3 regions of the Streptomyces sp. TLI_55 genome follow, and region 1 is predicted to be linked to each of the others. Evidence: riboswitches for the same ligand, from Rfam matches in the RefSeq annotation. Region 1 holds a riboswitch; each other region holds the start of a gene.
The links. Region 1 has a riboswitch for S-adenosylmethionine ahead of CRP56_RS11760 (aminotransferase class V-fold PLP-dependent enzyme). Riboswitches for the same ligand answer to the same signal wherever they lie in the genome.
Positions count from the first base shown of each region.

Region 2: another riboswitch for S-adenosylmethionine. It lies ahead of CRP56_RS39855 (ABC transporter substrate-binding protein); the one in region 1 lies ahead of CRP56_RS11760 (aminotransferase class V-fold PLP-dependent enzyme).
Region 3: another riboswitch for S-adenosylmethionine. It lies ahead of thrC (threonine synthase); the one in region 1 lies ahead of CRP56_RS11760 (aminotransferase class V-fold PLP-dependent enzyme).

Region 1 is NZ_OAOJ01000001.1:2,516,736-2,526,188, forward strand. It holds gene CRP56_RS11755 (protein kinase domain-containing protein) at 1-883, opposite strand, end outside; gene CRP56_RS11760 (aminotransferase class V-fold PLP-dependent enzyme) at 950-2,311, opposite strand; SAM riboswitch class IV at 2,458-2,574, opposite strand; gene trpD (anthranilate phosphoribosyltransferase) at 2,649-3,713, opposite strand; gene qcrB (cytochrome bc1 complex cytochrome b subunit) at 3,849-5,489, opposite strand; gene qcrA (cytochrome bc1 complex Rieske iron-sulfur subunit) at 5,486-6,541, opposite strand; gene qcrC (cytochrome bc1 complex diheme cytochrome c subunit) at 6,538-7,347, opposite strand; gene ctaE (aa3-type cytochrome oxidase subunit III) at 7,410-8,030, opposite strand; gene CRP56_RS11790 (response regulator transcription factor) at 8,209-8,610, shown strand; gene CRP56_RS11795 (L,D-transpeptidase) at 8,627-9,453, opposite strand, start outside.
Region 2 is NZ_OAOJ01000001.1:8,680,862-8,690,314, forward strand. It holds gene CRP56_RS39835 (LLM class flavin-dependent oxidoreductase) at 1-594, opposite strand, end outside; gene CRP56_RS39840 (dipeptide ABC transporter ATP-binding protein) at 602-2,284, opposite strand; gene CRP56_RS39845 (ABC transporter permease) at 2,281-3,210, opposite strand; gene CRP56_RS39850 (ABC transporter permease) at 3,207-4,166, opposite strand; gene CRP56_RS39855 (ABC transporter substrate-binding protein) at 4,170-5,795, opposite strand; SAM riboswitch class IV at 6,178-6,291, opposite strand; gene CRP56_RS39860 (VOC family protein) at 6,377-6,766, opposite strand; gene CRP56_RS39865 (LLM class F420-dependent oxidoreductase) at 6,805-7,728, opposite strand; partial or broken gene CRP56_RS39870 (AAA family ATPase) at 7,920-8,195, opposite strand; gene CRP56_RS39875 (phosphotransferase enzyme family protein) at 8,199-9,266, opposite strand; gene CRP56_RS39880 (ABC transporter ATP-binding protein) at 9,263-9,453, opposite strand, start outside.
Region 3 is NZ_OAOJ01000001.1:4,174,845-4,184,297, reverse strand. It holds gene CRP56_RS19260 (ROK family protein) at 1-293, opposite strand, end outside; gene CRP56_RS19255 (ABC transporter substrate-binding protein) at 399-1,664, shown strand; gene CRP56_RS19250 (DUF3263 domain-containing protein) at 1,698-1,925, shown strand; gene otsB (trehalose-phosphatase) at 1,979-2,860, shown strand; gene CRP56_RS19240 (alpha,alpha-trehalose-phosphate synthase (UDP-forming)) at 2,836-4,224, opposite strand; gene CRP56_RS19235 (glucosyl-3-phosphoglycerate synthase) at 4,306-5,250, opposite strand; SAM riboswitch class I at 5,412-5,568, shown strand; gene thrC (threonine synthase) at 5,587-6,882, shown strand; gene CRP56_RS19225 (ubiquitin-like small modifier protein 1) at 6,879-7,154, shown strand; gene CRP56_RS19220 (cold-shock protein) at 7,617-7,820, shown strand; gene groL (chaperonin GroEL) at 8,142-9,453, shown strand, end outside.

The DNA.
Region 1 (9,453 bases):
AGAGTTCGGCCCCTTGAGCCACATCGGGGCCCGGCCCGGCCGCGGTGTACCAGCCCGGACGCAGACCACCGCGCGGGGAGCCCCCCACGGCCTCGACGACGTCCTTCGGCATCGGCCGCTGCCCCGGCTCCTCCCTGAGGCAGGCCTCCACCAGCGGCAGCAGGTCCCGCGGTACGCCCGTCAGGTCGAAGTCCCGGGTCAGGATGCGCAGCAGGATCACCGAGTCCTGCCCCTCGCCGAAGGGCTCGCGCCCGCTCGCCGCGTAGGCGAGGACGGCTCCCAGGGAGAACACGTCGCTCGACGGTCCGACCTTGCCGCCGTTGCGGATCTGCTCGGGCGAGACATAGCCGACCGAGCCGACGATCGCGCCGGTGCGGGTCATCGCCGTCGCCTCAAGGGCCCGTACGATCCCGAAGTCGATGACCCGAGGACCGTCCGGCGCCAGCAGGATGTTGGAGGGCTTCAGGTCCCGGTGGACCATGCCACGGGCGTGGATCGCACCCAGCGCCTCCCCGAGCGCGGCCCCCAGCACCCGGACCGCGGGCTCCGGCAGGGGCCCGCCGTCGAGGACCGCGTCCCGCAGGTTCGGTCCCTCCACGAACTCCGTCGCCATCCAGGGGCGTTCGCCCTCGGGGTCGGCGTCGACCACGCGCGCGGTGTAGGTGCCCGCCCCGCCGACGGTCTGCGCGGCCCGTACCTCCTGCCGGAACCGGGCCCGGAAGGTGCGGTCCTGGGCGTACTCGGCCCTGACGACCTTCACCGCCAGCCGCAGCCCGGTCCGTGACTCGGCGAGGTAGACCTCGCCCATGCCGCCCGAGCCGAGCCGGCCTCGTACCTCGTACGGGCCGACCCTGCGCGGATCCGTCGTGCGCAGCGCCTGCACTTCCCGCTCCCCCTGTATGTCGTACGAACGCCGTAGGGAGCGTACCGGCAACCGCAGGTCAGCCGGTCAGACGGCCGGGACGCAGCGCCCGTCCTCGGTCCGGTACCGCCACTTCGCACCGTCGCTGACCAGCTCGCGCACGGCGTTCACGAACCGCTCCACGTGCTCGTCCGGCGTGCCCGCGCCGAAGCTGACGCGGATGGCGTTGAGGGACTTCTCGCCGGGCGCGGCCTCGGGGGCGCCGCACTCGCCCTGGGTCTGCGGGTCGCTGCCGAGCAGGGTGCGGACGAGGGGGTGGGCGCAGAAGAGGCCGTCGCGGACGCCGATGCCGTACTCGGCGGAGAGGGCGGCGGCGAAGTGGGAGCTGTTCCAGCCCTCGACGACGAAGGAGATCACGCCGACGCGCGGGGCGTCGTCCCCGAAGAGGGAGAGGATGCGGACCTCGGGGACGTCCGCGAGGCCTTCCCGCACCTTCTCGATCAGGTACTGCTCGCGCGCGACCAGGCTGTCGAAGCCGGCCTCGGTGAGCGCCTTGCAGGCCGAGGCGATGGAGTAGGCGCCGATGACGTTCGGGGAGCCGGCCTCGTGGCGGGCCGCGCTCTCGTGCCACTCCACGTCCACGCCGCCGTCCTCGCGCCGGGTGACCTTGCGGCTGGCGCCGCCGCCCGCGAGGTAGGGCTCGGCGGTGGTCAGCCAGTCGGCGCGGCCGGCGAGGACGCCGGAGCCGAAGGGGGCGTACAGCTTGTGGCCGGAGAAGGCGACCCAGTCGACGTCGAGGTCGGCGACGGACACCGCGTGGTGCGGGGCGAGCTGGGCGGCGTCGAGGACGATCCGGGCGCCGTGCGCATGGGCGGCGGCGGCCAGCTCGCGCACCGGCCACAGCTCGCCGGTGACGTTGGAGGCACCGGTCACGCAGACCAGGGCCGGGCCGTAGGGGTCACGGTCGGCGAGGGCCTTCTCCAGGGTCTGCACGGCCTGCTGGTGGGTGCGGGGCGCGTTGAGGTAGGTGACGCGGGCGTCGCGCCAGGGCAGCAGGGAGGCGTGGTGCTCGGTCTCGAAGACGAAGACCTGACAGTCGGCGGGCAGCGCGGCGGCGAGCAGGTTGAGGGAGTCGGTGGTGGACCGGGTGAAGACGACCTGGTCGCCCTCGCGGCAGCCCAGGAACTCGGCGACGGTCCTGCGGGCGTTCTCGAACAGGTCGGTCGACAGCTGCGAGAGGTACCCGGCACCGCGGTGCACGCTGCCGTAGTAGGGCGCGTACGCCGCCACGTCGTCCCACACCCGCTGGAGGGCCGGCGCGCTGGCGGCGTAGTCGAGGGCGGCGTAGGTGACCTCGCCACCGGTGACGAGCGGGACGGTGACATCCCGGCCCAGAACGGGCAGCGGGGCACAAAGGGACTGGGCTGCGGCAACGGTGGAGACAGACATGGGGAACTCCCGTGAGAGGGCATGCCGAAGCAAGGCATGCGGAAGAAGAGAAAAGGGGTGCGCGGAGGCGGGGCTCTGCGGCCCTATCGCATTCGCTTGCTCACGGAAGACTCCCTCGAACGACCAGGACCCCTGGTTTCGAGAGGGGCCCGCGCTTGCCGTAGACCTCGCTGCCTACGGCCTGGTCTTCACCCGGGGCACCCCGCCACGGACGGAGGGTTGCCGGACAGTCGGCCGGGGCCTCATGACTGTCACTCATGACCTGGTACAGGAACGTACGCGATGTGATCGTCGGCCCGCAACCCGTGTCCGGATCGCGGAACGACGATCGACACGACTACCGGTTGCTGGCGGCCACCCAGCGGTCGAGGGCCTGCTTGGCGGCGCCCGAGTCGATCGACTCGGCGGCCTGGTCCATGCCGGCCCGCAGCTGCTCCGCCAGCGTCCCCGAGCCCGGCTCCAGGGCCACCAGAGCGGCCGCCGAGTTCAGCAGGACCGCGTCCCGGACGGGGCCCGTCTCACCGTCGAGCAGCCGGCGCGCGACCTCCGCGTTGAACGCCGGGTCGCCGCCGCGCAGCGCCTCCACCGGCACCAGCTCGAGGCCGACGTCCCGCGGGTCGAAGGCCTCCTCGGTGACCTTGCCGTCGCGGACGATCCACACCCGGGAGGTGGCGGTGGTCGTCAGCTCGTCGAGGCCGTCGTCGCCGCGGAACACCAGGGAGGAGTTGCCGCGCTCGGCGAACACCCCGGCGACGATCGGCGCCATCAGCGGGTCGGCGACGCCCACCGCCTGCGCCTTGACCTTCGCCGGGTTGGTCAGCGGACCGAGGGCGTTGAACACCGTACGGATGCCCAACTGGCCGCGGGCGGCGCCCGCGTGACGCAGCGCCGGGTGGAACTTGATGGCGAAGCAGAAGGTGATGCCGGCCTCCTCGGCGACCTCGGCCACCCGCTTCGGGGTGAGGTCGAGGTTGACGCCCAGCTTCTCCAGGACGTCCGAGGAGCCCGACGCCGACGAGGCCGCGCGGTTGCCGTGCTTGACGACCTTCGCGCCGGTGCCGGCCACGACGAGGGAGGACATCGTGGAGATGTTCACCGTCTTGGCGCCGTCGCCGCCGGTGCCGACGATGTCGACGGTCCGCCCGGACACCTCGATCACGTTGGCGTGCTCGTACATCGCCTGGACGAGGCCGGTGATCTCCTCGACCGTCTCGCCCTTGGCCCGCAGGGCCACCACGAACCCGGCGATCTGCGCGTCGGTCGCCTCGCCGCGCATGATCTTGTCCATCGCCCAGGCGGTGGCGTCGGCGCTCTGGTCCTGCCCGTACAGCAGGGCGTTCAGCACCTCGGGCCAGGAACGGCCCGCCGCGGTGTCGCCTCCAGCGGGGGTCACAGCGCTCATACGGCCGCTCCTGGATGTCGTGAGACCTGCTTCAACAGATGTTTGACCCCACCCTATCCAGCTCAGGACACGGAGAAGGGCCCCCGTCCGAAGACCGGACGGGGGCCCTTCCAGTGCGCGTGGCGAGCGCAGCGATCAGTGGTGGCCGTGGCCGCTCGTGATCTCCTTGTACTCCTCGACGGTGGGCTTGGCGATCTGCGACTCCTCGCCGAAGTACGCCTCGCTCAGCTTGGCGCGCAGCTTCTCGGAGCCCTTCACCTTGCGCTCGACGCCGTTCTCGTCGACCGTCGGGCCGATCTCGGCCGGCTTGTACTGCTCGTGCGCGGTGAGCGTGTGCAGCGCGTCCTGGCTGAGCGGCTCGTGCACCTCGATGAACTCACCGTGCGGCAGGCGCTTGATGATGCCGGACTCGCGGCCGTGCAGCACCTTGTCCTTGTCGCGGCGCTGGAGGCCGAGGCAGATCCGCTTGGTGATGATGAACGCGATGACCGGGCCGACGAAGAACGCGGTGCGCACGAACCAGGTGATCGAGTTGATCGACAGGTGGAAGTGGGTGGCCCACAGGTCGTTTCCACCACCGACGAGCAGCACCATGTACCAGGTGATCCACGCGACGCCGAACGCCGTGCGGGTCGGGGCGTTGCGCGGGCGGTCCAGGATGTGGTGCTCGCGGCGGTCGCCGGTGACCCAGGCCTCGATGAACGGGTAGACCGCGATCGAGACCAGGACCAGCGGGAAGATCACCAGCGGGATGAAGACGCCCAGGACGAGCGTGTGACCCCAGAAGTTGATCTCCCAGCCCGGCATGACACGGATCAGGCCCTCGGAGAAGCCCATGTACCAGTCGGGCTGGGCGCCCGTGGACACCATGTCCGGACGGTACGGGCCCATGGACCAGATCGGGTTGATCGAGGCGATGGCCGCGATGACCGCGATGACACCGAAGACCAGGAAGAAGAAGCCTCCGGCCTTGGCCGTGTAGACCGGCAGCAGCGGCATGCCGACGACGTTGTTGTTGTTCTTGCCGGGGCCCGCGTACTGCGTGTGCTTGTGGTAGAAGACCAGGATCAGGTGGGCCACCACGAGGCCGAGCATGATGCCCGGCAGCAGCAGGATGTGGACCGAGTAGAAGCGGGCCACGAAGTCGCCGCCCGGGAACTCGCCGCCGAAGAGGAACATCGACAGGTACGTGCCGACGATCGGCACGGACAGGACCGCGCCCTCCATGAAGCGGACACCGGTGCCGGAGAGCAGGTCGTCCGGGAGCGAGTAACCGGTGAAGCCGGTGAACATGCCCAGGACGAACAGCAGGAAGCCGAACAGCCAGTTGACCTCACGCGGCTTGCGGAACGCGCCGGTGAAGAACACGCGCATCATGTGCACGAACATGGCCGCGAGGAAGATCAGCGCCGCCCAGTGGTGGATCTGCCGGATCAGCAGACCACCGCGCACCTCGAAGGAGATGTGCATGGTCGAGTTGAACGCCTCGGACATCAGCTGTCCCTGCAGCGGGACGTAGCTGCCGTGGTACTCCACCTCGTTCATCGACGGGTGGAAGAACAGCGTCAGGTACACACCCGTGAGGATGATGATGATGAAGCTGTAGAGGCAGATCTCACCCAGCATGAACGACCAGTGGTCGGGGAAGATCTTGCGCATGTTGGCCTTGGCCAGGGAGTAGATCCCGAGCCGGCCGTCCGCCCAGTCGGCGAGCTTCTCGCCGGCCGGGGCCTTCCCGCGCGAGCGGGAGTCTGTGGTCTCAGTCGTGGTGCTCATCCGCGCTCCCAGAAAGCAGGACCGACGGGCTCCTCGAAGTCGCCGAGCGCCTCGAGGTAACCCTCCTCGTTCACACCGATGCGCAGCTGCGGCAGGGCGTGACCAGCGGGGCCGAAGATCACCCGGGCGCCGTCGGAGAGGTCGAAGGTGGACTGGTGGCACGGGCACAGCACGTGGTGCGTCTGCTGCTCGTACAGGGAGATCGGGCAACCGACGTGGGTGCAGATCTTCGAGTACGCGACGATGCCGTCGTGCGACCACTCGAGCTCGCGCTTGTCCTTGATGTTGTCCGGCTGGATCCGGACGATCATCAGGGCGGCCTTGGCGATCTCGGTCTGGAAATCCTCGTCGTGCTCCTCCAGGCCCTCGGGCTTGGCGAAGGTGAGCGAACCGACCGCGACGTCCTCGGGACGCAGCGGCTCGTTCGTGTTCATGTTGACGAGCTGGAGGCCCTTGCGCCACATGGTGTGCCGCAGCTTGGTGCCGGGCAGCGGGCCGAGGTCGCGCAGCAGCACGACACCGGCGAGCGGCACCAGGGTGAGCGCGCCGAGCATGGTGTTGCGGATCAGCTTGCGACGGCCGAGCGCGGACTCCTTGGCGCCCTGCTTCCAGTCGTCGAAGACCTTCTCGCGGACCTCGGGAGGCGCCTCGATCGGGTGACGCTCGTCGACCATCTCCACGTCGGACATCAGGGTGCGGGCCCAGTGGACCGCGCCCGCGCCGATCGCGAAGAGGGCGACACCGAGGGTCAGGCCGAGCGAGAAGTTCAGCGCGTTGATGTGCCCGATGGGGAAGACGTAGATCGCCTTGTCGTGCGGGACACCCACGTACGCGGCGATGAAGCCGATCGTGGCCAGCATCGACAGGGTGAACAGCATCGCCACCGTGCGCTCGGACCGCTTGGCGGCCCGCTCGTCGATGTCCTGGACCCGGTGCTCGTGCGGCGGCAGGCCGGGGTCGGCGAAGGGGTCCTTGTCGTCCGCGACGCTCACCGCGCCGTGGGCGTCCTGCTCTGCGGGCAGGTTCTCTTCTGGAATGTCTTGGCTACTCATGACTTCTTGGCCTTTGCGGTCCGAGCGGCGAGCCAGACGGCGATTGCGATCAGGCCACCGAGTCCGAACACCCACGCGAAGAGACCCTCGCTGACCGGACCGAGGCCGCCCAGCTCGAGGCCGCCGGGGCTCTCGGTGTCGTCACCGTTGACCGCGTCGAGGTACGCGATGATGTCCTTCTTGTTCTGCTCCGACAGCGTGGTGTCGGGGAACGACGGCATGTTCTGCGGGCCGGTCTGCATGGCCTCGTAGATGTGCTTCGGGTCGACACCCTCGAGGCTCGGCGCGAACTTGCCGTGCGTGAGCGCACCGCCCTTGCCGGTGAAGTTGTGGCACTGCGCGCAGTTGGTGCGGAACAGCTCGCCACCCTTGGCGATGTCCGCGCCCTCCGGGCTGTACTGGTTCTTCGTCGGGACGACCGGACCGGCGCCCAGCGAGGAGATGTACGCGGCGAGCTGGTCGATCTCGGCCTGCGTGTAGATGACCTTCTTGCGCGGGACCTGGGCGCCCGGCTGCTGGGCCGGCATACGGCCGGTGCCGACCTGGAAGTCCACGGCCGCGGAGCCCACACCCACGAGGCTCGGCCCGTCGGTGGTGCCCTGAGCACCGGTGCCGTGGCAGCTGGCGCAGCCGACGGCGTAGAGCTTCTTGCCCTCCTCGATGGTGAGGGACTGGGCGGTTTCATCGGCCTGCGCCTTGTCCGCGGGCGCGAACGCGGCGTACAGCCCCCCAGTGGCCGCCAGCGCGAGGAGTAGGACGACGAGCGCCGCCAGCGGATGGCGTCGTCGTGCGGAGAGCTTTTTCACGGATTACCCCGGTGTCAGGATCTTCTGCGTCGATGCTTCTGGAATGTGCGGGCCGGGCCCGACTACTTGATCAGGTAGATCGTGGCGAAGAGGCCGATCCAGACGACATCGACGAAGTGCCAGTAGTAGGACACGACAATGGCGGCCGTCGCCTGCTCGTGAGTGAACCTCTTCGCCGCGTAGGTGCGGCCGAGGACCAGCAGGAAGGCGATGAGACCGCCCGTCACGTGCAGGCCGTGGAAGCCGGTGGTCAGGTAGAAGACCGAGCCGTACGGGTCCGAGGAGAGCGAGAGCCCGTCCTCCTTGACCAGTTCGGTGTACTCGAAGACCTGACCGCCGATGAAGATCGCACCCATCACGAAGGTGACGATGAACCACATCCGGAGCTTCTTCACGTCACCGCGCTCGGCGGCGAAGACGCCGAGCTGGCAGGTGAGGGAGGAGAGCACCAGGATCGTGGTGTTCGTCGCCGAGAACGGAAGGTTCAGGCTCTCGGCCATTTCCTTCCAGTGATCGGGACCCGTCACCGATCGCAGGGTGAAGTACATCGCGAAGAGGGCCGCGAAGAACATCAGCTCGGAACTCAGCCAGATGATCGTTCCGACGCTGGTGAGGTTCGGCCGATTGACCGACGGGTGCGCGTGCCCGGTTTCTACTGTCGTTGCTGTCGCCACGACCGACATTATGTCGGTCGCTTATCCCGCCCTCACTCCGGGGGGTGCCGTTCGGAGTGTTCGCACCGTGTGTACTGCCCGGATGGCCCATCGCGGGGGCGTTCCAGCGGGTGTTGACGGGCAGTTCAAGGGAGTAGCATCCGCGGCAACTGTTCTGTCCGTACGACGCTGATGTCACGGAGGAAGCATGCAGGCGACCGCCACGGTGCTGGTCTACAGCGACGACGCCAACACCCGCGCGCAGGTACGGCTCGCGACCGGCCGGCGGCCGGCTCCGGACGTCCCGGTGGTCGAGTTCGTGGAGTGCGCCACGCCTGCGGCGGTGCTCAAGGAACTGGACCGGGGCGGGATCGACGTCTGTGTGCTGGACGGCGAGGCCGTACCGATGGGCGGCATGGGGCTGTGCCGCCAGATCAAGGACGAGGTCTTCAACTCCCCGCCGGTGCTGCTGCTGATCGGCCGCCCGCAGGACGCCTGGCTGGCCACCTGGAGCCGCGCCGAGGGCGCTGTGACGCATCCCGTGGACCCGGTGGAGTTCGCGGGGGCACTGGCGGCTCTGCTGCGGCAGAAGCGGGCCCTGAGCGCCTGAGGCGCCTCTCCGGGCCCTAGACGCTCTCCGGCCGCAGTCGGGCCCGCTGCTCGGCGCTGGGGGCCTCAGGGGTGCCTGCGGTGAGGGCGCTGCCCTTGCGCCACTTGTTCCACTTGAGGTTCCAGTCGCCGAAGCCGTTGCCGAAGGCTTCCATGGTGTTGCCGTACGAGTTGACGACCTTCACCACGTCGCCTTCGTGGACGGTGTCGAAGAACCACTCGGCGTTGCCGGTGCTCATGCCGGTGCAGCCGTGGCTGACGTTCGCGTAGCCCTGGGAGCCCACGGACCAGGGGGCGGCGTGCACGTACTCGCCGCTCCAGGTGAGCCTGGTCGCGTAGTAGACCGGCAGGTCGTACGACTCCGACGAACCCTCGGCGATGCCGATGCTGGTGCCGCGCATCCGTACGAAGTACTCCTTGCCGAGTACGACCTTGACACCGTTGCGGGTCTCGAAGCCGGGCTTGCCGGTGGTGACCGGGAGCTCCTTGATGACCTCGCCGTTCTTGTAGACCGTCATGCTGTGGGACGAGGCGTCCGTCACCGCGATGATGCGGTCCCCGGTGGTCAGCTTGAGGGGCTTCGTGCGACCGCCCCACAAGCGGTCGCTGATCTTCACTCCGTCCAGGTTGCTGCGGACCTGGATCGTGGCGTGGGCCGGCCAGTACTCCTTGGGCCGGTAGTGCAGTTCCTTGTCGTCCACCCAGTACCAGGCGCCCTCTGTGGCGGGCATCGACTCGACCTTGAGGGCGCGCTCGATGACGGCCCGCTGCGCCTTGTCCTTGACGGGCTTGTTCAGTTCGGCCGTGACGGGCTGGCCGACGCCGTACTTGCCCGCCTTGGGGC
Region 2 (9,453 bases), 6.2 Mb from region 1:
CAGGCTCAGCCCGCTCTCGGCTGCCCAGCGGACCGAGCGCAGGCTGCCGCCGCCGTACCAAATGCGGTGCGCCAGCGCGGGGTTGTGCGGTTGCAGCCGCGGGCGCTGGACGTTGCCCGGCGAGTGGATGACCGTGTCCGGACCGCCGAGGTAGTCGCCGCGCAGGTTGTCGAGGACGCGGGCGATCCTGCCGTACGACAGGTCGAGGCCGCGCCAGTCGCCCTCGTGCACGAGGTCGCCGAGCAGGTCGGCGTGCGGCATCCCGGTGCTGAAGCCGACCTGGAGCCGTCCCCGGGACAGGACGTCGGCCAGCGCGAGGTCCTCGGCGAGGCGGAAGGGGTTCTCGTAGCCGATCGGGATGACGGCGGTGCCCAGTTCGATCCGCTCGGTGCGCTGGCCGGCCGCGGCGAGGAACACGGCGGCCGATCCGACGCCGTGTTCGAGGTGGCGCTGCCTGATCCAGGCGCCGTCGAAGCCCAACTGTTCGCCGTGATCGAAGAGTTGGAGCGTCTCCTCCAGGCCCGTGTACGGGTCGTCGTCGGCGAAGTTGCCCGGGGTGAGGAAGGCCAGTGACGTGATGGTGGGAGTGCTCATGCGGCCCTCAGCTCGTGGTGGATTCGACGGTGGCGGCGGGGGAGGGGACGCGGCCGCCGGGGATCGCCGCGAGCAGCTCGCGGGTGTATGCGTGGCGGGGGTGGGTGAACAGGTCCTCCGGCGGGCCCGTCTCGACGATCCGGCCGGCCCGCATGACGGCGACCTGGTGGGCGATCTGCCGTACGACGGCCAGGTCGTGGGAGATGAAGAGGTACGCGACCCCGGTGTCGGCCTGCAACTCGACCAGCAGATCGAGGACTTGGGCCTGCACGGACACGTCGAGCGCGGAGACCGGCTCGTCGCACACCACCAGGTCGGGGGAGAGGGCGAGGGCGCGGGCGATCGCCACGCGCTGCCGCTGACCGCCCGACAACTCCGCCGGGCGGCGCTCCAGTGTGGTGGCGGGAAGTGCCACCCGGTCCAGCAGTTCGCGGGCCCGGGCGAGCCGGGAGGCGCGGTCGCCGACCTTGAAGGCGCGTAGCGGCTCGGTGATCACCTCGCCGATGGAGAAGCGGGGGTCGAGGGAGGCGTACGGGTTCTGGTAGATCAGCTGGGCGCGGCGGCGCAGCTCTCTGGCCCGGGGGCCGCGCGCGGTGGTGATGTCGGTGCCGTCGAACAGGATGTGTCCGGCGCTCGCGTCGGTGAGCCGCAGGGCCAGGCGGGCGGTGGTGGACTTGCCCGATCCTGACTCGCCGACCAGCGCCAGCGTCTGACCGCGGTGCAGCGTGAAGCTGACGTCGTCGACCGCGCGCAAGACCTGGGGTCCGTTGCCGGTGCGCGGCAGCCGGAACTCCTTGACCAGATGGCGTACTTCGACCAGGGGGACCGCATCCGGCTTCGGCGCGGCAGTCGGGGTGCGGGGCCGGGCGGCGGTCAAGCTCGGTGCGCTGGCCAGCAGTTGACGGGTGTACGCGTGCTGGGGGTCGGCGAGGACGTCGCGGGTCGGGCCCGCCTCCACGACCCTGCCCTGCTCCATGACCACCAGGCGCTGTGCCCGGTCGGCGGCGACCCCGAGGTCGTGGGTGACGAGCAGGACCGCCGTGCCCGACTCCTCGGTGAGGTGCTGGAGATGGTCGAGGATGACCCGTTGCACGGTGACGTCGAGCGCGCTGGTGGGCTCGTCGGCGATGATCAGCTCGGGGTTCGCCGCGATGGCGATGGCGATCAGGGCGCGTTGCCGCATGCCGCCGGACAGTTCGTGCGGGTACTGCCGGGCCCGGACGGCCGCGTCGGGCAACCCCGCCCGGTCCAGGACCGCGATCGCCTCGGCCGGGGCCGAGCGGCGGGTCGCCAGTCCGTGGATGCGCAGCACCTCGGCAACCTGTTCGCCGATCCGCTTGACCGGGTTGAGGGAGACCGTCGGGTCCTGGGGGACCAGCCCGATCCGCGCTCCGCGCACGGTGCGCAGCTCCGCCTCCGACAGGGTGGCCAGGTCGTGCCGGCCGAAGCGGACCGTGCCCGCGTCGATGGTGCCGTTGGCGGCGAGCAGGCGGGTGACGGCGTGCGCGGTCGTGCTCTTGCCGGAGCCCGACTCGCCGACCACAGCGGTCACTTGTCCCGGCAGGACGTCGAGGTCCACGCCGCGGACGGCCGGGACCGTGCCGCCGCGAGTGCGGTACGACACGGACAGGCCGCGTATCTCCAGCAGGGGTGTGGTCACGTCCTCACCGTTCTCACGTTCGTCGGTCATCGCTGCCGGGACCATTCGCCGTCCAGCGCGCGGGCGATGCGGTTGGTGGCCAGGACGGTCGCGGCGATCGCCAGCCCGGGCAGCGCGGTCAACCACCAGGCGTTGGCGAGGTAGTTGCGGCCGTCGGAGATCAACGTCCCCCACTCCGGGGCGGGCGGCGGCGCGCCGTAGCCGAGGAAGCTCAAGGCCGACACGGCCAGGATGGAGGCGCCGAAGTCCAGGGTGGCCAGGACGATCACCGGCCCGGCGGCGTTGGGCAGCACATGCCGGCCCAGGACCGAGTACCAGCGGGCCCCACTCGCGCGCGACGCCTCGACGAACACCGCCTGCCGCACCCGCAGCACCTCGGCGCGCGCCACCCGGGCGAACGAGGCGACGCTGGCGATGCCGACCGCGACCGCCACCTTCACCGTCCCGTAGCCGAGCGCGGTGACGAGGGCGAGGGACAGGAACAGCGCGGGGATGGAGAGCAGGACGTCGACGAAGCGCATCAGGACGTCGTCCACCCAGCGGCCGACGAACCCGGCGACCACGCCGAGCAGTCCGCCGACCACGAACGCGACCAGGACCGCGATGATCGTCGCCTTGAGGGAGAGCTGGGCACCATGCACGACCCGGGAGAACACGTCGCGGCCCAGTTCGTCCGTGCCGAACCAGTGACTGCCGCTCGGGGCACGGAAGTTCTCGGAGGGCACCCCCTTCAACGGGTCCTGCGAGGTGAACAGATCCGGCCAGAACGAGGCCAGCACCACCAGGACGAGGACGGCCGCCGACAGCAGCAGACCGGGGCGGCGCAGCAGAAACCGCCGTAGGCCCGCACGGCGGCCCGGCACCGAGGGCGGTGTCGGGCCTGTCTCGACCGGCCGGGCGAGACCGAGGGCGGCCTCGGCCGGGTCGTCGACGTCGTCGACAAGGCTCTGACTCATACGAAGCTCGCCCTTCTGTCCGAGGCCACCACGATCCGCGGGTCGAGCAGCGGATAGACCAGGTCGACGAGCAGGTTCGTCGCCACGAAGATCAGCGCCCCGAACACCACCACCCCCTGGACCACCGGGATGTCCTGCACCGTGACCGCCGCCGCGGTCACCCGGCCGAGGCCGTCGCGGGAGAACACCGTCTCGACGACCACCGAACCGGCGATCAGCTGCCCCACCAACAGGCCGACGACCGTCAGCGCGGGCAGGGACGCGTTGCGCAGCGCATGCCGCAGATGCACCCGCCACCGGCCGGCTCCCTTGGCCCGGGCGGTCTCCACGTACGCCTGGTCCAGCGCGGTGAGCAGGCTCTTGGCCAGCACCTGGGCGACCAGCGCGCCGGTCGGGATCGCCAGCGTCAGCGCGGGCAGCACCAGGCCCCGCAGCCCGTCGTTGCCGAACGCCGGGAACCAGTGCAGCCGGAAGGAGAACACCTCGACCAGCAGCAGCCCGACCCAGAACGTCGGGACCGACACCCCCAGCGGGGGCAGCGACAACAGGAGCTGCCGCAGCCACCGCTGCGAGGTGTACGTCGCCACCACCGCCAGCCCTCCGCCGAGCAGCACCGCCAACAGCAGTGCCGCACCCGTCAGTTGGAGGGTCTGGGGCAGCGCGTCGGCCAGCGTGGAGGTCACCGGGCGGCCCGTGGAGACCGCGTCGCCGAAGTCCCCGCGCACCGCCCGGCCCAGATAGTCGGCGTACTGCGCCAGGATCGGCTTGTCGAAGCCGTACTCGTGCCGCAGCGCGGCCAGCCGGGCCGGGTCGACGTCCCCCGAGTCCATCCCGGCACCGGCCATCGCGGTGACCGGATCACCGGGCAGGAAGTCCAGCACCAGGAACGACACCGTGTACGCCGCCCACAGCACCCCCACCGCCTGCGCCAGACGCTTGATCACATAGCGGCGCACGCGCTAGCCGATCCAGGTGTCGTGCAGCTGGACGCGGCTGCCCGAGTCGAAGGCGAGGTCGTGCACCTTGTTCGTCACGGCCAGCTGGGTCTGAAGCTCCACCACCGGCACGTCGTACGCGTTCTGCACGATCAGCTTCTGCGCGTCGGCCACCAGCTGCTTGCGCTTGGCGGTGTCCGTGGTCGCGGCCTGCCCGGACAGCACCGTGTCCAGCGAACTGGCGGGCAGCCGGTAGAAGTTGGCCAGCTTGCTGGAGAAGGAGCTGCGCAGGATGTCGGGGTCGGCACGGGTCACGTTGCCCCACACCAGGTCGAAGTCGCCGCCCTGGAGGGTGGTGGCGAACTGGCTGACCTGGCCCTGCTTGAGCGTCACGTCGATCCCGACGGCCTTCAGCTGCTGCTGGACGAGCTCCAGAGCGGGCTGGTTGGTGGCCGCGTTGGGGAACCAGCTGATGGCCAGGCTGAGCTTCTTGCCGTCCTTGGCGCGGATGCCGTCACCGCCTTCCTTCCAACCGGCCGCGTCCAGCAGGGACTTGGCCTTGGCCGCGTCGAAGGCGAGGTCCGCGGAGAGGTCGGTGTAGTCGGGTGTGGTGTGCGCCAGGATGCTGGTCGCCGGTTTGGTGCCGGTCGGGAACACGGTGTCGGCGACCTGCTTGCGGTCGAGGGCGGCCAGAATCGCCTGGCGCACCTTCACGTCCTTCAGGACGGGCCGCGAGTTGTTGATCCCCAGCCCGAACACCACGCCCGGGTTGGCCCGGTGCAGGAGGGTGACCTGGCCGCCCTTGAGCGCCGTCTCGTTGGCCTTGCCGACGCTGCTGATCGCGTCCACCTGACCGGACTGAAGACTGCCGGCCCGCACCCCCGCCTCGGGCACCACCTTGAACACCAGCTTGTCCAGGTAGGCCTCGCCCTTCTTGGACCACAGCGAGGAGCCCCAGTCGTACCCGGTGCGCTTGGCCAGGGTGATCGACTGGTTCTGCACGTACTGCTTCAGCACGAACGGGCCCGACCCGATGACGCCGTCACTGCACTTCTGCTGCGGGGTCTTCTTGACGCTCGCCGACGACTCGATGCCCAGCGAGTGGGTCGAAGTCGCCTGGAGGAACTGGGCGTTGGGCTCCTTGAAGGTCACCTTGACGGTGAGCGGGTCGACCGCGGTGGTGCTCTTGACGCTGCTCAGATAGCCCTGGGCGAGGACGCCGAGGGCGCCCAGCTTCGGCACCGCGTCGAAGTTGTCCTTGACGACCTGCGCGGTCAGCTTGGAGCCGTCGCTGAAGGTGACCCCCGAGCGCAGATGGAACGTGAACTCCGTGGCGTCGGAGTTGATGTCCCAGCTCTTGGCCAGCCACGGCACGATCTTGCCGGTCTCGGGGTCCTGGTCGGTGAGGGAGTCCACGGTCTGGCGTACCGAGTAGATGCTCTCGTTGCTGCCGACCTGCTGCGGGTCCACGCAGCCGGCATCGGAACCGACCGCGAAGGTCAGGGTGCCGCCGGACTTCGGCTTGCCGCTGTCGTTGCCGGAGCCGCCCGCGTCGGAGCCGGATCCGCAGGCGGTCAGCAGCACGCTGGTCGTGAGAAGGGCGGTCAGCGCCGCCCATCGGGGGGATCTGAAATCCGGAAGTGCTGTCACGGGGTGGTTCTCCTCATGGGTGTCACCAGGCACGGGGGTGCCGTCCAGGGCACGGTTGTGCATGGGAGTGCGGCCCCGGCCGACGCGGTGTCGATGACGGGGGAGCGCTGCGCAGGCAGAGATCAACTGGAAAAGGGGATCCGGCGGAAGAGCGGGATCACACGGAGAGCAGTGCGGCGACGACCGGCGCCGGACGTCGCCAGACGGGGGGAATGCCCGTCAGACCGTCAGACCCGACACAGGCAGCTGGTCGAACGCTTCAGATCGATGTGCAGGCGGCGCGAGAGCCGGGAGAACACCGCGGCTACGGCGAAGGAGGCACTGAGGTCATCACTGTGACGACGCATGCCGGTCCTCCCCATTCTCCGGCCCCGCTCAAGGGGCCACGCGCTTGCGGGGATCGCCGGTGATCCCGCCGGGCTTTCACCTGGAGCACCCCACCGCGCGGGAGGGTTGCCGGTCAGCCAGCCAGGGCTTGTCGCTGACACTCAATGCCGTTCGTGATCGTACGGAGCGGGCTCGTCGTACGTCAATGCCGCAACCGGGACCACCCCGTGCCTGGCGCCTGCTCGGGGCAGGTCTCAGCCGCGTTCCTGCACGAACTTCACACGGTGGCCCTCGGGATCATGTAGCCAGGCAAATCGAAGCCGACCGTCCGGAGAGTCGGTCGGATTCACCAAGGGCTCGCCCCCTGCTTCGAGGGCCCTGAGATGCATCCCGTCCACGTCGTCGCACCACAACACCACCTCGGTGTTCGCGCCGGGCGTCGTGGCGATGCCGAAGAGTTCGCCGCCGACGCGGGCCGAGCTGAGCCCGATCCGCACGCCGGCAGCCTCCACCTCGACCTGGTGCGGTTCACCCTCCCGCGGAAAACGGAAACGCTCGGGCAGGCCGAGGCGTCGGAAGAACGCCGCGCAGCGCTCCACGTCGTCGCACCACAGGTTCACCTGGACAGCCTTGAACTCCGCCATCCTCATACGCTACTTGCACGGCTGCCCGACCAGTTCACTCAATCGGCCAGTTCGCCGAGGAGTGCCCAGGTGCGTCGGCGGTCCTCTTCGCCGGCCATCTCGGTGCCCGAGAACACGACCTCGGTGGCGCCGGCGTCGCGGTAGCGCCGGACCTCGGCTTCGACCGCCTTCTCGCCGCCGATCACGGCCAGGTCGGCGGCCCGCCGACCGCCGGAGAGTTCGATGACGCGTGCGTAGGACGGGATCTGCTCGTAGAACGCCAGGTTCTCCGTGGCCCGCGCCCGCACCGCGTCGACATCGTCCGTGACCACGCCGGGCACCAGAGCCACGATCCGGGGCGCGGGACGACCGGCGGCCTCGGCCGCGGCGGTCACGGCGGGAACGATCTGCTCCGCCAGGGCGCGCGGTCCCGCCAGGTAGGGCAAGATCCCGTCCGCCAACTCACCGCTGACGCGCAGTGCTTGCGGACCCATGGCGGCGACCAGGATGGGGACGCCGTTCTCGGCGCCCGGTACGCGGGCCGGGAGCGGCGTGGTGGCGGTGAGCAGTTCACCATGGAAGTCCGCTGTGCCGGACTCGGTCAACTGCCGTAGGGCGGTGAGGAATTCACGCAGGCGGGCGATGGGACGCTCGAAGGGCAGGCCGAAGGCGCCCTCCGTCAGCAGCTTCGTGCCCAGGGCCAGACCGAGGTGGTAGCGGCCGTGCGTCGCGGCCTGGGCGGTCTGGGCCTGGCTCGAGACCAGCAGCGGGTGCCGGCCGAAGACGGGGATCGCCGAGGTGCCCACCTGTAGTCCGGGTACCTCCCGCCCGACGATTGCCGCGAGTTGCGGTGAGTCCGCGCCGAGGGTCTGCCCGAACCAGGCCGACCGCAGGCCGGCAGCCGCGGCCTCGCGCGCCAGTTCCACGGTGGCGTCGACCTGGTTGGGCGCGTCGGATGCGTTGAGTGCCACTCCTAAAGTCATGCCTGGCAGAACTGCCGCTCGGCGAAGCCGTATTCCGGTCGAACGCCTCCTGAGTCGCGTCGATGTCATCGATGTGCTGCAAGGACCAGTCGAGGAGGCCGCCTGATCACGTCCGGTGGTCAGAACGCCTGTCGAGCGCGAGCCCAGCGACTCGCCCGGTTCCCGCCCGGCCGTGTCGACGACGACGCGCTCGCGGTGACGGCCGTGGCCCGCCAGGCGTCACGCGTCACGCTCAGCGGGTTCACCGACTCGGCGATCACGGACAGCCCCTGCCTCAGGTGCTCCTCGGCCAGGGCGTAGCCGACGACGTAACCCACCGGGCCGACGGGGTGCTGTGCCAGTCCGGAGCGGACGATGGCCTGTTCGATGGTGTCCACCCTCAGGTGGACCGCACCGATCCGCGCCGCCAGGAGACGGGCGAGGGTGGTCTTGCCGGTGCCGGGCAGGCCGCCCAGGACGATGAGCACGGTTCAGCCTTCCGCCAGGTGCCGCAGGAGACGTTGGCCGTCGGTGCCGGCGAACCACTCCGCGTGGCCGACGTAATACTCGTAGGCCAGGCGGGTGTTGGGCGCCGAGTGTGTGACGCCGTGGAAGTAGCCGAGCTCGGAGAGCGCGAACTCCGCGTGTACCAGCGGCAGTAGTGCGGGCAGCGCGGCCGATTCCTCGGCCGTCAGTGGCCGCACCGAACGGTAGCCCTCCAGGAGGGCCACGGCGTCCTCCTCGCGTACCGGGTATCCCGGTTGGAGCCATTGGACCGCGTTGCGTTCGATGGCCGTGGCCAGGTCGTGCACGGCGGTGGTGCGGTCGCTCATGCCGAAGTCCAGGACCGTGGCCACCTGGCCGTCGGCGTCCCACAGCAGGTTGGAGGCGTGCCAGTCGTTGTGGGTCCACAGCGGGGCGAGGCCGTCGAGGTGCGGGGTGAGCCGCTCGTGCAGTGGCAGCAGGACGCGTTCGGTGTCGTCGCGCCATGGGAACTGCTTGAGGGCTGCGGCCAGTTCGGGCCGCTCGGCCACATGGTGTTCCAGAGCGAGCAGGGGCTCGCCGGCCGCGAACACCGTGAACGAAGCGACCAGTGGCTGCACTTGGCGGCGCGGTGCGTCGAATCCCTCCGCCGCCAGGTGCAGCCGGGCGAGTGCCTCGCCGGCCGCGCGTGCGTGCACGGCGGACCGGAACGGCGACCAGGACAACGCGTCCCGGTACAGGTCCATGCCGACGCCGGCCGAGTGAACCTCGTACGTCCACTCACCGCGCTCCGCCGCGTCCAGTACCTCCACCACCGGGGCGCCGTGGCGCCGCAGATGGCGCAGGAACGCGTGCTCCTCGGCCAGGCCTTCAAGGGTTCGTACGGTGATGTGGTGCCGTTTCACGAACAGGTGCCGCCCGTCCCGTTCGACGACCGCGGCCGCCGACAGCGGACGCGGGCTGCGCCACACCACTCGCGCCGGACCGACGACCTCGGTCACCTCGGTGTCCGTGAGCGGTGCCCAGTCGGGTTCGACCGGGTCGGTGCCCAGGCCGTGCGCCAGATGCGAACTCACGCCGTCTTCACCGCCGTTGTGCCGCGCAGGGCCTCCAGGACCCGGCGTTCGGTAGCCGCGAACTCGGGTGCGGTGAAGTCCGCCGCGCCGCGCGGGCGGGGGAGCGGCACCTCGATGCGTTCCACGACGGTGGCGGGGCGCGGGGACAGCACATGGACGGTGTCCGCGAGCAGGACTGCCTCGCGGA
Region 3 (9,453 bases), 1.7 Mb from region 1:
TCGCGCAGCGGGATGTCGCGCCAGCCGAGGTTGGCCGCGTAGACGGCGACACCCCGCTCCGCGTCGACGATGCCCGGGACGGCGACGCCGGCGGCGGACGCGGGCTCACCGAGGTGCTCGGCGCCGTACGCGTGCAGCTCGGCGGCGAAGTCGAGGATGCCCTCGACGACCGCGTCCGGACCGCGCTCACGGCCGGTCGCGCGGCGGGCCTGGTGCAGCAGCTCGCCGCCGGTGCCGACCAGGGCGGCCTTCATTCCGGTGCCGCCCACGTCGAGGGCGATGACATGTCTCACGGGGGTAGTGTGGCCCGCCGACCCGTGAGAGGTCTAGTCCACTCACGTGGTGTAGACCTTATGTCTGACCTTTCGAAAGTTTCGGTGACCATGAGGGGCTTGGCAGTGCAGCGGCGTAGGACAGGAACGATCGCGGTGGTGTCCGCACTGGGCATGACGGCGGTTCTCGGCGGCTGCGGCCTCGGCGGGGAGTCGGGGGACGTGACCTTGAAGCTGGTCGCCGCCGACTACGGGGACAGCAAGGCGAACAGCTCCCAGAAGTACTGGGACAAGCTGGCGGCGGACTACGAGTCCACGCACCCGGGTGTGAAGGTCGACGTCAGCGTCTACTCCTGGAACGACGTCGACCGCAAGGTCAAGGAGATGGTCGCGGACGGGAACGCCCCCGACATGGCGCAGATCGGCGCGTACGCCGACTACGCCCACGACGACCTCCTCTACTCGGCGGACGAACTGCTCTCCATCCCCACCCAGGCCGACTTCGTCTCGCAGCTCGCCACGGCGGGCGAGGTGGACTCGACGCAGTACGGGATGCCGTTCGCCTCCTCCACCCGGCTGCTCTTCTACAACAAGACCCTGTTCGCCAAGGCCGGGCTGACCCCGCCGAAGACCTGGGACGAGCTCGCCGAGGACGCCGCCGCGCTGAAGGCGGAAGGCGTGAAGTACCCGTACGCCCTGCCGCTCGGTCCCGAGGAAGCGCAGGCCGAGACCATGCAGTGGCTGCTCAGCGGCGGGGGCGGCTACACCGAGGACACCGGCACCTACGGCATCGACTCCCCGGCCAACATCGACACCCTCACCTGGCTCAAGGACGACCTGGTCGGCAAGGGGCTGACGGGGCCGGTCGCGCCGGGCAAGCTGAACCGGGCGGACGCGTTCGCCGCGTTCGCGGGCGGCCAGGTCGGCATGCTCAACGGGCACCCCACGCTGATGAAGACGGCCGCGGCGAAGGGCGTGAAGTTCGGCATGGTCCCGATGCCCGGCGTCGACGGGCCGACCAAGTACTCCATGGGCGTCGCCGACTGGATGACGGCGTTCAAGCAGAACGGGCACGCCGAGCAGATCGGGGACTTCCTCGACTTCGTCTACGACGAGAAGAACGTGCTCGCGTTCTCCCGCGAGTACGACCTGCTGCCGGTGACCATGTCGGCGTCCGACGCCATGCGCACGGCGCGGCAGGACCAGGACCTCAAGCCCTTCCTGACGGAGCTCACCGGCTCCGAGCTCTACCCCGTCGGCAAGGTCTCCTGGGCTCAGGTCAGCGCGGCGGTCAAGCAGCGGATCGGCAAGGCGGTGACGGCCGGGGGCAGCCCGTCGGCGGTCCTCAACGACCTCCAGGCGAAGGCCGTGATGGCGGAGAGCGCGGAGTAGGGCTTGTCAGTGGCGGGGGCTACGGTCGTCGACATGAACGACCTGGCCCCCCGAGAACAGGCCATCCTCGCGCTGGAACGCCGCGGCTTCACCACCCCCGGCGCGAAGGAGCGCGCGATACGCGAGGAACTGGGCCTGGCCCCGGTCCGCTACTACCAACTCCTGAACGCCCTGCTGGACGATCCGCGAGCCCTGGCCCACGACCCGGTGACGGTGAACAGACTGCGCCGGGTACGGGAGGCCCGCAGGTCGGAGAGGTGACTGCGGGGGCGAGAAAAAGGCGTGCCATTCGCCCGCGTGGATAGGGTCTTCCCATGGGCAGCCACAAGGACTCCACGGACGACTCCCTGCCGACCCCGGTGACCCCCGCCGGGCGGGACGGCCTCGCCGCAATCCTCGCGCACCCCGCGAAAACCATCGTCGCGCTCGACTTCGACGGCACCCTCGCCCCGATCGTCGCCGACCCGGAGCAGGCGCGGGCCCACCCCGACGCCGTACCCGCGCTCGCCGCGCTCGCGCCGAAGATCGCCGCGGTCGCCGTCGTCACCGGCAGGCCTCCCGGAGTCGCCGTACGCCTCGGCGGCTTCGCCGGTGTCCCCGGCCTCGAACACCTCGTCGTCCTCGGCCACTACGGCGCCGAACGCTGGGACGCGGCCACCGGCGAGGTCACCGCACCCGCCCCGCACCCCGGTGTCGCCGCGGTCCGCGCGGAGCTGCCCGGCTTCCTCGACGGCATCGGCGCCTGGCAGGGCACCTGGATCGAGGAGAAGGGCCGGGCCGTCGCGGTCCACACGCGCAGGGCCGAGGACCCGCAGGCCGCCTTCGACGCGCTGCGCGCCCCGCTCACCGACCTCGCCACCCGGCACGGCCTGATCGTCGAGCCCGGCCGCCTCGTCCTGGAACTCCGCCCGCCCGGCATGGACAAGGGCGTGGCGCTGACGGACTACGTCCGCGAGCTGGGCGCCGAGGCCGTCCTGTACGCCGGCGACGACCTCGGAGACCTCCCGGCCTTCGCCGCGGTGGAGAAACTCCGCTCCGACGGCGTACCAGGCCTTCTCGTTTGCAGCGCGGGCAGCGAGGAGGTGACCGACCTGAAGGAACGGGCCGACCTGGTCGTGGCCGGCCCGGCGGGATTGGTACGGCTGCTGGGGCAGCTGGCGGAGACGCTTCCTCAGCCTCGCAACGCCGCCAGCTGATCAAGGAACCATTGCGCGGGCGGCAACGCGGTGGCCGCGGCAGCCAGTCGCTTCGTGCGTTCCGCCCGCTCGCCCGGCGCCATCGTCAGCGCCTCGTGCAGCGCGTCGGCGGTGCCGATCACGTCGTACGGGTTCACCACGATCGCGTCGTCGCCCAGCTCCTCGTACGCCCCCGCCTCCCGCGACAGCACCAGCGCGCACCCCTCGTCGGAGACGACCGGCACCTCCTTCGCGACGAGGTTCATGCCGTCGCGGATGGGGTTGACGAGGGCCACGTCGGCGAGCCGGTACGCGGCGAGGGAGCGGGCGAAGTCGTCCTTGACGTGCAGCACGACCGGGGTCCAACCCGGCGTGCCGTACGTGGAGTTGATCTCGTCGGCCAGGCGCTGCACCTCGGCGGTGTAGTCGCGGTAGACGGCGAGGTCCTGCCGGGAGGGGTAGGCGAACGCCACGTGCACGACCCGTTCCCGCCACTCGGGCCGGGTCGCCAGCAGCTGCTCGTAGGCGCGCAGGCCCCGCACGATGTTCTTCGACAGCTCGGTGCGGTCGACCCGGACGACGGTCTTGCGGCCTTCGCCGATCTCCGCCTTCAGCGCGGTCATGCGCTCGGCGACGTCCGCCTCGTGCGACCGCTCGCGCAGGAAGTCCGCGTCCGCGCCGAGCCCGTGCACCCCGATCCGGGTGTCGCCGAGCCCACCGGTGATCTCCGCCGCGCACGCCTCGAACGCCGACGCCCAGCGCCGGGTCAGGAACCCCAGCCGGTCGGCGCCCAGCATGCCCCGCAGCACCTGCTCGGCCACGTCGTCCGGCAGCATCCGGAAGTACTCCGGCGGCGCCCACGGCGTGTGCGAGAAGTGCCCGATCCGCAGGTCGGGACGGAGCGCGCGGAGCATGCCCGGCACCAGGGTGAGGTGGTAGTCCTGCACGACGACCGCCGCACCCTGCGCCGCCTCCTGCGCGAGCGCCTCGGCGAAGGCGCGGTTGTACGTCTCGTACGACGCCCACTGGCGCCGGAACTCCGCGTCGAAGACCGGCTCCAGCGGGGTCTGGTACAGCATGTGGTGGACGAACCACAGGACCGAGTTGGCGATGCCGTTGTACGCGTCCGCGTGCACGTCGGCCGGGATGTCGAGCATCCGCACCCCGGCCTCGCCCACGCCGCGCCGCACGGCCTCGCGGTCGCCGTCGCTCAGCGCCGAGCACACCCACAGCGCGTCCGCGTCCGACCCGATCGCCGACAGCCCCGAGACGAGCCCACCGCCACCGCGCCGCGCGGACAGCGTGCCGTCCGCCTGGACGTCGTACGAGACCGGTCCCCGGTTGGAGGCCACCAGGACCCGCGCAGCACCGAACGTTGAAGCGATACGAGCCATACCGATCAACCTAGCCCGGCCGCGGATTGCTCAAACGTTCGTCCGGTTCCCCGGGGTACCGGCCCGGCGGGGTCAGGCCACCTTTCGTTCCGCGTACTCCGCGATGTCCGCCATCGGCGGGCGTTCCTCCGTGTCCACGGAGTAGGTGCGCGGTTCGAAACCGGTGTCGCCCCGCTCGAACTGGGTGAGGGCGGGGCGGATCAGATGGCCGCGGGCCAGGCGGAGCTGGGCCGTGCGGTAGATCGCGGCGGACATCCGGCCGAGGGCCTGGCCGTCCTGGTGGCGGTGCTTGCGGACGCCCACGTCGACCTGGGCGAGCGCGTCGAGGCCGACCAGGTGCAGGGCGTCGACCAGCATGCCGAGCTCGATGCCGTAGCCGACGGGGAACGGCAGCTGTTCCAGCAGCGAGCGGCGGGCCGCGTACTCGCCGCCCAGGGGCTGCACGAAGCCCGCCAGCTGCGGCCAGTGCATGTTGAGCAGCGGCCGGGCCATCAGCTCGGTCACCCGGCCGCCCTGGCCCGCCGCGCCGCCCAGCGGGCGGTCGTACATGGCCTTGACCAGGTCGACCTCGGGCTCCGTCAGCAGCGGGCCGACGATCCCGGTGACGAAGTCGGAGGAGAACTCCTTCAGGTCGGCGTCGATGAAACAGACGATGTCACCGCTGGTCACCAGCAGCGACCGCCACAGCACCTCGCCCTTGCCGGGCACGGTGGGGATACGGGGCAGGATCTCGTCGCGGTGCACCACCGTGGCCCCGGCCGCGGCCGCCACCTGCGACGTCCGGTCGGTCGACCCGGAGTCGACGACGACGATCTCGTCGACGAGGGGGACCTGCTGCATCAGGTCGTGACGGATGATCGCGACGATGTCGCCGACCGTCTCCTCCTCGTTGAGCGCGGGCAGCACGACGCTGACCGTCTGTTTCGTGCGTTGCTTGGCGGCCAGGATCTGGTGGAGCGGGCGATCGGTCACCGACCAGGAGCGTGTGGTCAGCCAGCGCTCGACTTCGTTCAGCACAGTGCGCGGCTCCTCTGCGTTCTTTCGGCGAGCTGGACCCGTCTGTGATCCATCTCGCGGTTCGGACGACTATCTCAACTGTCCTGGTCGTCGGTTACAGTCTTGAACAACGCGGATGACCATCGCATGTCCTGGCTCGTCCGATGTTCACAACTTCATACCGCTCATCCAGAGGGGCAGAGGGATACGGCCCGATGAAGCCCCGGCAACCCTCCAGCCGGTCTCGTAGCGATCAGCATCGATCGCATCGCGAGGCTCCCGGCTAGGGAAGGTGCCAAATCCGTCTCACGGCGAGATGCGTCGTGAGGAAGATGAGGAGAAAGGGCCTCGCCTCTCATGGCTGCGCAGACTGTTGCAAGCACCACCGATTCCGCCTCCACCAGCGTAGACCTCGGTCCCGCCGCGGCGCTCAGCTGCCGTGAATGCGGCCACCGGGTGCCGCTCGGCCCGGTCTTCGCGTGCGAGGAGTGTTTCGGCCCGCTCGAGATCGCCTACGACTTCTCCGCCTACGACGCCGAGGAGCTCCGCAAGCAGATCGAGGCGGGACCCGCGAACATCTGGCGCTACGCACCGCTGCTGCCCGTCCCCGCGGACGTGGCCGACAAGCCCAACATCAACCCCGGCTGGACCAAGCTCGTCCAGGCCGACAACCTCGCCCGCGAGCTGGGTGTCGAGGCCGGCAAGCTCTTCGTGAAGGACGACTCCGGCAACCCGACGCACTCCTTCAAGGACCGGGTCGTCGCCCAGGCCATCGAGGCCGCCCGCGTCTTCGGCTTCACCACGCTCTCCTGCTCCTCCACCGGCAACCTCGCGGGTGCCGTCGGCGCCGCCGCCGCCCGCGCCGGCTTCCGCTCCTGCGTGTTCATCCCGCACGACCTGGAGCAGGGCAAGGTCGTCATGGCCGCTGTATACGGCGGTGAGCTCGTCGGCATCGAGGGCAATTACGACGACGTGAACCGCTTCTGCTCCGAGCTGATCGGCGACCCGGCCGGCGAGGGCTGGGGCTTCGTCAACGTCAACCTGCGGCCGTACTACGCGGAGGGGTCCAAGACCCTGGCGTACGAGATCTGCGAGCAGCTCGGCTGGAAGCTCCCGGACCAGCTGGTCGTCCCGATCGCCTCCGGTTCGCAGCTCACGAAGATCGACAAGGGGCTCCAGGAGCTGATCAAGCTCGGGCTCGTCGAGGACAAGCCGTACAAGATCTTCGGCGCCCAGGCGGAGGGCTGCTCGCCGGTGTCCGTCGCCTACAAGGCGGGCCACGACGTCGTCCGTCCCCAGAAGCCGAACACCATCGCCAAGTCCCTCGCCATCGGCAACCCGGCCGACGGTCCCTACGTCCTCGACATCGCGCGCCGCACGGGCGGTGCCGTGGAGGACGTCAACGACGAGCAGATCGTCGACGCGATCAAGCTGCTGGCCCGCACGGAGGGCATCTTCGCGGAGACCGCCGGTGGCGTGACGGTCGGTGTCACCCGCAAGCTGATCGAGAACGGCGTACTCGACCCCACCCTCACCACCGTCGTGCTGAACACCGGCGACGGCCTGAAGACCCTCGACGCGGTGGCCGGCACCGGCCTCACCGCGACCATCCGCCCCAACCTGGACTCCTTCCGAGAGGCTGGCCTCGCATGAGCGTGACCGTCCGCATCCCCACCATCCTGCGCACCTACACCGGCGGGCAGGCCGAGGTCGCCGCCGAGGGGGCCACCCTCGCCGACGTCATCGCCGACCTGGAGAAGAACCACACGGGCATCGCCGCCCGCGTCCTCGACGACCAGGGCAAGCTGCGCCGCTTCGTCAACGTGTACGTCAACGACGACGACGTCCGCTTCGAGCAGGGCCTGGAGACCGCCACCCCGGATGGCGCCGGCGTCTCGATCATCCCGGCCGTCGCCGGCGGCTGACATCGGTTCGGCGGGTCTGACCGAATGACCGAACATTACCCTCGGTAACGCCAATTATTGAGAGTTCACCTAATTGCCCCCTCCGCGAGAGAAGCGGAGGGGGCAATTCTCTATGGTTGAGCGCGGTACAGTTGGGGAACCTGCTGCGCCTTCCATGCCGCACGCATATGAGTACCTGCTCCACTTGCGTCGAGAAGCAGCCAAAGTGTGCCGTTCTTTTGCGAGTTTTGTGCCTTTTGTAGGGCCCGACTTGCCCTGAGTTCGGGCGAATTCTCACCACATTCCGGATCTCGCGCGTCCGGAATTCTCGTCCGATTGACCTGTTGCAGACGGCAGTTGGACAGATACATTCAGCCGCGGTCGACGCGTTCCGGCGCACGCCCCCAATCCGTGGGGGGTGAGGTCTGACCCGGATCCGCGAAGTGTGGATCTGTGCAAGGGCCAGTAATAGGGGAGTTAGGCATGGCTCAGGGCACCGTCAAGTGGTTCAACGCGGAGAAGGGGTACGGCTTCATCGCGGTCGACGGTGGTGCGGATGTTTTCGTCCACTACAGCGCGATCCAGATGGACGGGTACCGCACCCTGGAAGAGGGCCAGCGGGTGGAGTTCGAGATCTCGCAGGGCCAGAAGGGCCCGCAGGCCGACATGGTTCGCGTCACCGCCTGATCGCGCGACCGACCAAACCGCAAGCGACGTCTTCTGTTGAAGGGCCCGTACCTCGCGAGGGGTACGGGCCCTTCGGCCTGTCCGGGCCCGGTACGGGATCCCTGGTGGGCCTGCCCGATCCCCGGGAGGCGCTTGCACTCGACCATGCCGAGTGCTAATCATTGGCGTTAGCACTCTGAAGGTGAGAGTGACAAAGAAGGACCGGGTCGGTGAGGCCCGCAGGCCAGGTGGGGCAAGGAACCACGAGGTGTGCGAGCCGTCCGTCGCGGGCGCGGGCGCGGTCCGAAGGAATCACCCCCAGTCCTGGAGGGACCACTTCACATGGCCAAGATCATCGCGTTCGACGAGGAGGCGCGGCGCGGCCTCGAGCGCGGCATGAACCAGCTCGCGGACGCCGTCAAGGTGACGCTCGGCCCCAAGGGTCGCAACGTCGTCCTCGAGAAGAAGTGGGGCGCCCCCACGATCACCAACGATGGTGTGTCCATCGCCAAGGAGATCGAGCTCGAGGACCCGTACGAGAAGATCGGCGCCGAGCTGGTCAAGGAAGTCGCGAAGAAGACCGACGACGTAGCCGGTGACGGCACGACGACCGCGACCGTCCTGGCCCAGGCCCTGGTGCGCGAGGGTCTGCGCAACGTGGCCGCCGGTGCCAACCCGATGGCTCTCAAGCGCGGTATCGAGAAGGCCGTCGAGGCCGTCTCCGGTGCCCTCCTTGAGCAGGCGAAGGATGTCGAGACCAAGGAGCAGATCGCTTCGACGGCCTCCATCTCCGCCGCCGACACCCAGATCGGCGAGCTCATCGCCGAGGCGATGGACAAGGTCGGCAAGGAAGGCGTCATCACCGTCGAGGAGTCCCAGACCTTCGGTCTGGAGCTGGAGCTGACGGAGGGTATGCGCTTCGACAAGGGCTACATCTCCGCCTACTTCGCCACCGACATGGAGCGTATGGAGGCGTCGCTCGACGACCCGTACATCCTCATCGCCAACTCCAAGATCGGCTCCGTCAAGGACCTGCTCCCGCTCCTGGAGAAGGTCATGCAGTCGGGCAAGCCGCTGCTGATCATCGCCGAGGACGTCGAGGGCGAGGCCCTGTCGACCCTGGTCGTCAACAAGATCCGCGGCACCTTCAAGTCCGTCGCCGTCAAGGCCCCGGGCTTCGGTGACCGCCGCAAGGCCATGCTCGGCGACATCGCCATCCTCACGGGCGGCGAGGTCATCTCCGAGGAGGTCGGCCTCAAGCTGGAGAACGCGACCCTGGACCTCCTGGGCCGCGCCCGCAAGGTCGTCATCACCAAGGACGAGACCACCATCGTCGACGGTGCCGGCTCCGCCGACCAGGTCGCCGGTCGCGTCAACCAGATCCGCGCCGAGATCGAGAACAGCGACTCGGACTACGACCGCGAGAAGCTCCAGGAGCGCCTGGCGAAGCTCGCCGGTGGCGTCGCCGTCATCAAGGCCGGTGCCGCGACCGAGGTCGAGCTCAAGGAGCGCAAGCACCGCATCGAGGACGCCGTGCGCAACGCCAAGGCGGCCGTCGAGGAGGGCATCGTCGCCGGTGGTGGCGTGGCCCTGCTGCAGGCCTCCGGTGTCTTCGAGAAGCTGGAGCTGGAGGGTGACGAGGCGACCGGCGCTG